Regions from separate parts of the Cellulosimicrobium sp. SH8 genome, predicted to be linked through region 1. Evidence: riboswitches for the same ligand, from Rfam matches in the RefSeq annotation. Region 1 holds a riboswitch; the other holds the start of a gene.
The links. A riboswitch is a leader RNA that binds a small molecule or an ion and turns the genes downstream of it on or off. The one in region 1 is predicted to bind S-adenosylmethionine.

Region 1 (4,204 bases):
CCCGAGCAGGTCGCGGAGGCCCTCCTCGCGTACTACGACCTCGGCGTCCGCGTCATCTCCGCCCGCGGCTACGACCTGCTCGACGACGCGATCGACTTCGGCCGCTACGTCATCCCGATCGTCCGCGAGGAGGTCGCGAAGCGCGACGCCGCGACCGCGGAGGCCGCCGCGGCCTGACGGTCCGCGACCGAGATCGGCAGAGAAGGACGAGGTCGGCAGCCCCGGCCGAGATCGGCACGTGCACGTGCCGACCTCGACCGGCGCTGCCGATCTCGGTGGCGCGCCCGCCCGGCCCGACCACGAACGACGACAGCAAGGAGCAGGACCGTGCGGTTCCAGGTACTCGACATCGTGTTCAACCCGCCCCATCCGGTGACCGGGGAGGCGGTCGCGCCGTCCGACCGGTTGAACCGGGTCGTGGAGACGGCGGTGCTGGCGGAGGAGCTCGGGTTCGACTCGTTCGCGGTGGGGGAGCGGCACGCGGGGGAGGTGCTGTCGTCGGCACCGACGGTGATCCTCGGGGCGGTCGCGGCGCGGACGTCGCGCATCCTCCTGAGCACCGGCGTGACGGTGCTCTCGCTGCTCGACCCGATCCGCGTCGCCGAGGACCTCGCGACGGTGGACCAGCTCAGCCGGGGGCGGCTGGAGATCGTCATCGGCAAGGGCAACGAGGTGCTCCAGTACCCGCTGCTGGGGCTGGACATCGACAAGCAGTACGAGTACCTCCAGGAGAACTACGAGCTCCTGCGGCTGCTGCTGTCCGAGGAGGACGTGAGCTGGACCGGGCGGCACCGGCACGCGCTGGAGCACGCGACGACGCTGCCGCGTCCGTTCGCGGGGCCGTTCCGCATCTGGCACGGGTCGGCGACGTCGCAGTTCGCGGTGGATCTCGCGGCGCGGTACGGGGACCCGATCGTGAGCGCCAACGCGCTCCAGCCGCGCGAGAACTACCAGGTGCTCATCGACCGCTACCGCGAGCAGTACGCGGCGCACGGGCACGACCCGGCGTACGGGTTCGTGGGGTCGGGCTCGGGCGGGCTGTTCCTCGCGGACACGACGGAGGAGGCGATCGAGCAGTACCGCCCGATCTACGAGGGCCAGGTCGCCGCGGCGGCGCGTCGCGGCTACGGACCGGACGCCGTGGGGAAGGCGCCGAGCTTCCGGACGGTCGAGGACGCCGTCGAGCGCGGGCCCGCGCTCGTCGGCTCACCCGAGCGCGTGGCGGAGAAGATCCTCGACTACCACGCCTCCTACGGGCACGACCTCCAGTCCGTCTCGGTGAACCACCTGATCCCCGCCACGCAGCAGGAGGACGTCCTGCGCCGGTTCGCGGAGGAGGTGGTCCCCGTCGTGAAGGCCGAGGTGAAGACCGACCTGTGGGGCCCGGCCGACGCCCGCCGCGCGGCGGGCTTCACCGCTTCCTGACGCGGGCCCACCGGTTGTGGGCGGGAAATGGGCCCGGTTCCCGCGGCGGGACCGGGCCCATTTCATGCCCACAGCGAGTGGGGAGGCGCCGTTGCGGGAAACATCCGTCCGGCAGGCGGGACGGTCGTCTCGAAACTTGACTCAACCGGTCGGGATTGTCTTTCCTGCTCCCAGGTGACGAGCGTCAGCACCCAGGCCCGGCTCGCTGACCAGCAACCCTTCGACGTGACGGGGTGCTCCGGGAACGACCTGACCGCGTGGCTCCCGCCGCGCGGTAAGCACGGCACCCCGGTGGGTTCCCCCGCCGCACCGGCCCTCGGCCCGGCGCGGACGACCACCGGCGCCGGACGACCGCCGGTCCTCAGCCGGCACACGAGGAGAGCAGCACGACATGATCCCCACACCTCACCGACGCCGGTCCCTGACCGTCGCCGCGGCGGCCGCCGCGACGGGCCTCCTGCTCAGCGCGTGCGCGGGCGGCGGCTCCGGCGCGTCCGACGGCGACGGGTCGCCGAGCCCGTCCGGCGAGCCCGTGGCGGGCGGCGACCTGACCTTCGCGATCACGGTCGACTCGCACTGCATCGACCCGCAGCAGGTCGGCAACAACGACGCCATCGCCGCGGCCCGCCAGACCGTCGCGTCGCTCACGGCGCAGGACCCGGAGTCGGGCGAGATCCTGCCGTGGCTCGCGGAGAGCTGGGAGGTGAACGACGACGCGTCGAGCTACACCTTCCACCTGCGCGACGACGCGACCTACGCCGACGGCACGCCGATCGACGCCGAGTCGGTCAAGACCAACTTCGACGCGATCGTCGCCCTCGGTGCGACGGCGTCGCTCGGGTCGCAGTACCTCGTCGGCTACGAGGGCACGACGGTCACGGACCCGCAGACCCTCACGGTCGACTTCGCGGCGCCGAGCGCCCAGTTCCTCCAGGCGACGTCCACGTTCTCGCTCGGCCTGCTCGCGCCGTCGTCGGCCGACCTGAGCGTCGAGGACCGTTGCGCCGGCAAGTTCGTCGGCTCCGGCCCGTTCTCCGTGAAGTCCTACACGCAGGACCAGGAGATCGTGCTCGAGAAGGTCGCGGGCTACGCGTGGGGCTCGGAGGCGAACGACCACCAGGGCGAGGCCTACCTCGACACGGTGACGTTCAAGGTCATCCCCGAGGCGAGCGTGCGCAGCGGCAGCCTGGTCTCCGGCCAGATCGACGCCACCGCCGCGATCTCGACCGTCGACCTCCCGCAGTTCGACGGCAACGGGTTCTGGCTCGAGTACCGCGCCAACCCGGGCGTCGTGTTCAACCTGTTCCCCAACGAGTCGAGCCCGCTCGCGGGCGACGAGGCCGTGCGGACGGCGATCCTCAAGGGCATCGACCGCGAGCAGATCGCCGACACCGTGCTCAGCGCGCAGGACGAGCCGGCCACCGGCGTCCTGTCCCACTCGACGCCCCTCTACGAGAGCATCGCGGACGAGCTCGCCTACGACCCGGAGGGCGCGAAGAAGATCCTCGACGACGCGGGCTGGGTCGAGGGCGCCGACGGCGTCCGTGAGAAGGACGGCCAGAAGCTCTCGACGACGGTGACGTTCTGGCAGGTGCCGGAGCCGCTCGAGCTGGTCCAGCAGCAGCTCGCGCAGATCGGCGTGGACCTCCAGCTCCAGCACGTGACCGTCGCGGAGTCGCAGGCGATCAAGGAGAGCGGCGACTTCGACTTCGACTACTACAACCTCACGCGCTCCGACCCGGACGTGCTGCGGACGATCTTCTCGGCCAACGCGCGCAACATCAACCAGCGCGACGCGGAGGAGGTCGACGACCTGCTCGACGCGTCGGCCGCGGCGACCGACCCGGCCGAGCGCCAGGAGCTCGTCACGGAGGCGTCGCGCCTGCTGGTGCAGAAGGGGCACGCGATCCCGGTCTACGAGCTCTCGACGACCATCGCGGCGGCCGACACGGTCCACGGCCTGACGTTCGAGGCGTCGTCGCGCCTCGACTTCTACGACGCCTGGGTCACCCAGGGCTGACCCGACGGGTCCGCCTGCCCGACGTCGCGGCGTCGGGCAGGCGGACCGTCTCCCCACGGAAGGAGGACCGACCCATGGGCCGGTACGTCCTGCGTCGCGCCGGGCAGGGGCTGTTCGTGCTCTGGGCGGCGTTCACGATCTCGTTCTTCGTCCTCTACCTGCTGCCCAGCGACCCGGCCGCGCTCATGGCGAGCGGCGGGGGCGAGGCGGACCAGGTGGACCCCGCGCTGCTCGACGCGCTGCGCGCGCAGTACGGCCTCGACCGGCCCGTGCTCGTGCAGTACGCCGACGCGCTGTGGCACGCGCTGCGCCTCGACTTCGGCACGTCGTACTCGTCGGGCGCGCCCGCGACCCAGCTCGTGCTCCAGGCGCTCCCCGAGACGCTCCGGCTCACGGCCGCGGCGCTCGTCCTCGCCGTCGTGGCGGGCGCAGGCATCGCGATCGCGAGCACGTTCCCGCGCGCGGCCTGGCTGCGCCACGCGCTCGCGTCGCTCCCGCCGCTCGGCGTCGCCCTGCCGCCGTTCTGGCTGGGCCTGCTGCTCCTGCAGTGGTTCTCCTTCCAGCTCCCGGTGTTCCCCGCGATCGGCAACGAGGGCGCGATCAGCCTCGTGCTGCCGGCGATCACGCTCGCCGTGCCGGCGAGCGCCGCGCTCGCCCAGGTGCTCGCGCGGAGCCTGCGGGGGACGCTCGGCGAGCCGTACGTCGAGACGGCGCGCGCGAAGGGCGCGAGCCGGGCGCGCGTGCACTTCGGCCACGCGC
Region 2 (4,204 bases), on a different contig from region 1:
CGGCGGAGGCAGGACCCGACGACGGCGGCGTCCCGTGAGCGCGTTGCCCCTCGTCGCGATCGGGCTGCTCCTGCTCGCGACCGGGCTCATCGGGTTCTACGGCCTGCGCATCTCGCGCACCACGAGCGACTTCTTCGTCGCGTCGCGCACGGTCCGGCCGGTGTGGAACGCGTCGGCGATCAGCGGCGAGTACCTGTCCGCGGGCACGTTCCTCGGCCTCTCGGGGCTCGTGCTGCTCTCCGGCGCCGAGGCGTTCTGGTTCCCCGTCGGGTACGCGGCCGGGTACCTGCTCGTCCTGCTGTTCGTCGCGGGCCCGCTCCGCCGCAGCGGTGCGTACACGATCCCCGACTTCGTCCACGCCCGGCTCGACTCCGTCGTCGCGCGCCGCGTCACCAGCGTGCTCGTGCTCGTCATCGGGTGGCTGTACGTCGTGCCGCAGCTCCACGGCGCGGCGCTCGTCATCACGAGCGCCGCGCCCGTCCCGCCGTGGGTCGGGTCGGTCGGGATCGCGGTCGTCGTGAGCGCGGTCGTCGCGGCGGGCGGCATGCGCTCCATCACGTTCGTCCAGGCGTTCCAGTTCTGGGTCAAGCTCACGGCGCTCGCGCTGCCCCTCGTGTTCGTCCTCATGGCGCTCGGCGGGGCGTTCGAGCCTGGCGGCGCGATCGTCACGTTCGACCCCGCCGCCGTGTTCCCGCACGACGCCGGTCCCGGCGGCCTCGACGCCTACGCGACGGTGTCGCTCCTGCTCGCGCTGCTGCTCGGCACGACCGGCCTGCCGCACGTCCTCGTGCGCTTCTACACGTCGCCCGACGGCGGCTCCGCGCGCCGCACGACCGTCGTCGTGCTCGTCATGATCAGCGTGTTCTACATGGTGTCCAGCACGCTCGGGCTCGTCGCGCGGGTCGTCGCGCCCGACCTCGCGGCGCCCGGCGTCGCCGACACCGTGGTCCTCACCCTGCCGACCCGCCTCGTGCCCGGCCTCGGCGGCGAGCTGCTCGCCGCGCTCGTCGTCGCCGGGGCGTTCGCCGCGTTCCTCGGCACGTCGTCGGGGCTGGTCGTGGCGCTCGCCGGCGTCGTGAGCCAGGACCTGTTCGGCGGGACCGTGCGGTCGTTCCGCTGGTCCGCGGTCGCGTGCACGCTCATCCCGCTCGCGTTCGCGCTCGTCACCATCCCGCAGGGCCTCGTGACGAGCGTCGGGACGGTGTTCGTGTTCGCCGCCTCCGCGCTGTCGCCCGTGATCCTGCTCGGCGTGTGGTGGCGCCGCCTCACCGCGCGCGGCGCGGTGGCGGGGATGGTCGTGGGGTCCGTCCTGTGCGCGACGGCGCTGCTCGCCTCGTCCGCGCTCGTCGCCGCGGGCTACGGGACGGGCTCGTCCGGCACGACGGCGGACGGCGTCCCCGGCGTCGTGCGCGCCCTGCTCGCCCAGCCCGCGGCCTGGACCATCCCCCTCGCGACCGCGACCGTCGTCGTCGTGTCGCTCCTCGACCGCCACGGCCCGCCCCTGCGCACCGACCGGTTCCTCCGGCGTCTGCACGTCCCGGAGCTCCGCCGCCGCTGACGACGGCGTGGGGCCTGAAAGCTGTCGCGGAGAAGGCGTGAGATCTGCAGCGCAGGAGCCCTGACCCGGTCAGATCCAGCGCGCGCCGATCTCGTCGTGGAGCTGCTGCGTCTTCTGCACGCGCAGGACGCCGTCCTCGACCGCGGCCTCCAGCCCGACCTCCCGCGCGATCGCGACGATCGCGTCGCGCTGCTCCGGGTGGTCGTCGGCGTCGCCGCCGTCCCACAGCTCGAGCCACCGGTCGGTGGGGTCGTCGCTGCCGCAGTCGGCCCACACCCGGCAGATCCGGTCGAGCTCGTCCTGCGTCATCGGGCGGGTCGGGGTGGCGTACACGGCTGGGCTCCTGGGCTCGGTGTCGGTCGGAGGGGCGCGCCTCACCCTAGACGGGGGCCATCGCTCGGGGGTCGTGCCGACACGCGCTCCGTGCGTCTCACCTGGCGGGCGCGCTCGACCGCATGTCGGATGGGTCGTAGGATCGTGGCAACCATCCAGAGCGGTCGAGAGTCCTGGCTCGACGACACCGCAGCAACCCGCCGACGGAAGCCTCCCGAGGACAAAGGTGCTAACGCCAGGGTCGATGGAGCGACTAATGGTCTCAGAGGCATCCTTCGCGCACCGTCCGGGCAGCCCGTGCCCGACGGCGGTCGCGCACGCACGCACCCCGGACGAGGCGACGTCGTGAGCGTCGCGGACGCCGTCGGGCAGGCCCACGGCGGGGCGGCACGGCCGACGGTCTCGTTCGAGCTCATGCCCCCGCGCCGCCCGGACGCGGCGCCGAAGTTCTGGGAGACGGCACGGCGACTCGTCGCGACGCACCCCGACTTCGTCTCCGTGACGTACGGCGCCGCCGGGACCGACCGCGCGACCGCGCGCCAGGTCGTCGGCCGTCTGCTCCAGGGCACGCCGGTCCTGCCGATCGCGCACCTCACGTGCGTGGGGGCGTCGCGCGAGGACGTCGAGGAGGTCATCTCCGACTTCCTCGACGAGGGCGTGCGGAGCTTCCTCGCGCTGCGGGGCGACCCGCCGCGCGACCAGCCGGACTGGCAGCCCGCGCCCGACGGCGTGCGGTCGTCGACCGAGCTCGTCGCGCTGCTCCGCGAGGTCGAGGCGTCGCGCTGCGCGGCCGACCCGGCCGCGGCGCTGCGCGGCGCGGCGCGCCCGTTGACGATCGCCGTCGCGACGTTCTGCGACGGCAACCCCGCCGCCGGCACGACGCGCACGCAGGAGGTGCGCCGCCTGTGGCAGAAGCAGCAGGCCGGCGCGAGCTTCGCGATCACGCAGCTGTTCTACGACGCGTCGTCGTACACCGACTTCGTCGCCGAGGCCCGCGCGGCCGGCGTGACGATCCCCATCCTCGCCGGGCTGCTGCCCACGACGGAGCCCGCGCGGCTCCGCCGCGTCGAGGAGCTCACGGGCGTGCGCGCGCCCCAGCACCTGCTGGACGCGCTCGACGCCCTGCCCGACCCGGAGGCGCAGCACGCCTACGGGATCGCGTACTCGGTCGACCTCGCGCAGCGCGTCCTCGACGCGGGTGCGCCCGGTCTGCACGTGTACACGTTCAACAAGCACCGCGCCGCTCTTGACCTGCTCGAGGGTGTCCACCTCGGCGGCGGGTCGGCCGGGACGGGAGGCAGCGCCAGCGCTGCCGCCGCCCCGCTCGTCCCGGACCTGGCCAGCGGGCCGTGGGTCACCGGCACCTCCCTGCCCACGACGAGCGCCGCCACGCACGGCACGCCCGTCTGACCGGTCCTCCGGACCAGCAAGAGGTTTCGATCATGGCCACTTCCGTACCCTCCCCTACCCAGATTCAGGCCGCTTCGCGAGCCGATCTCCCTGTCGGTATCGTCCTCGGCTACCCCCGCATCGGGCGTCGCCGCGAGCTCAAGAAGGCCGTCGAGGCGTTCTGGGCCGGGCGCACGAGCGCCGACGAGCTCGAGGCCACGGCCCGCGAGCTGCGCCTCGCGACCGTGCGCCGGCTCGTCGAACTCGGCCTCGGTGCCGACGACGCGTCGGTCCCCGGCTCGTTCTCCTTCTACGACCAGGTGCTCGACGTCGCCGCCTCCCTCGGGGCGGTCCCGTCGCGGTTCGCGTCGCTCCTCGGCACCGGCCAGGACGGCACCGGTCGCCTCGACCTCGCGGGCTACTTCACCGTCGCGCGCGGCCAGGGCGACGACGCCCCGCTCGAGATGACCAAGTGGTTCGACACGAACTACCACTACCTCGTGCCCGAGATCGGCCCGGACACCCCGATCCGGTTCGTCGACGACCGCGTCGTGCGCGAGTTCGTCGAGGCGAAGGAGGCGGGCGTCGTGACGCGGCCCGTCGTCGTCGGGCCGGTGACGTTCCTCGCGCTCTCCAAGGCCGCCGACGACGCCCCCGCGGGCTACTCGCCGCTCGACCGCCTGGACGACGTCGTCGCCGCCTACGCCGACCTGCTGCGCGCGCTCGCCGCGGCCGGCGCCCCGTGGGTCCAGCTCGACGAGCCGATCCTCGTCACCGACTCGGTCGACGTGCCGTTCACGGAGCTCGCGGCAGCGGTGGAGTCGGCCTACCGCACCCTCGCGACCGACCTCCGCCCGGTGCCGAACCCGGGGTCGCTCCCCACGGAGACCTCCGGGTCGGGAGAGATCCCGGGTTCGGCCAAGG

Region 2: linked by a shared signal. The riboswitch ahead of NF338_RS01140 (methylenetetrahydrofolate reductase) and the one ahead of NF338_RS03475 (ABC transporter substrate-binding protein) in region 1 are both predicted to bind S-adenosylmethionine.

What each region holds. Positions count from the first base shown of each region.
Region 1 covers NZ_JAMXMH010000002.1:164,315-168,518, reverse strand. Annotated here, with positions in the region: gene NF338_RS03485 (LLM class flavin-dependent oxidoreductase) at 1-177, shown strand, start outside; gene NF338_RS03480 (LLM class flavin-dependent oxidoreductase) at 328-1,425, shown strand; SAM riboswitch class IV at 1,599-1,712, shown strand; gene NF338_RS03475 (ABC transporter substrate-binding protein) at 1,817-3,445, shown strand; gene NF338_RS03470 (ABC transporter permease) at 3,520-4,204, shown strand, end outside.
Region 2 covers NZ_JAMXMH010000001.1:258,484-262,687, reverse strand. Annotated here, with positions in the region: gene NF338_RS01155 (hypothetical protein) at 1-38, shown strand, start outside; gene NF338_RS01150 (cation acetate symporter) at 35-1,558, shown strand; gene NF338_RS01145 (hypothetical protein) at 1,628-1,891, opposite strand; SAM riboswitch class I at 2,040-2,142, shown strand; gene NF338_RS01140 (methylenetetrahydrofolate reductase) at 2,306-3,301, shown strand; gene metE (5-methyltetrahydropteroyltriglutamate--homocysteine S-methyltransferase) at 3,334-4,204, shown strand, end outside.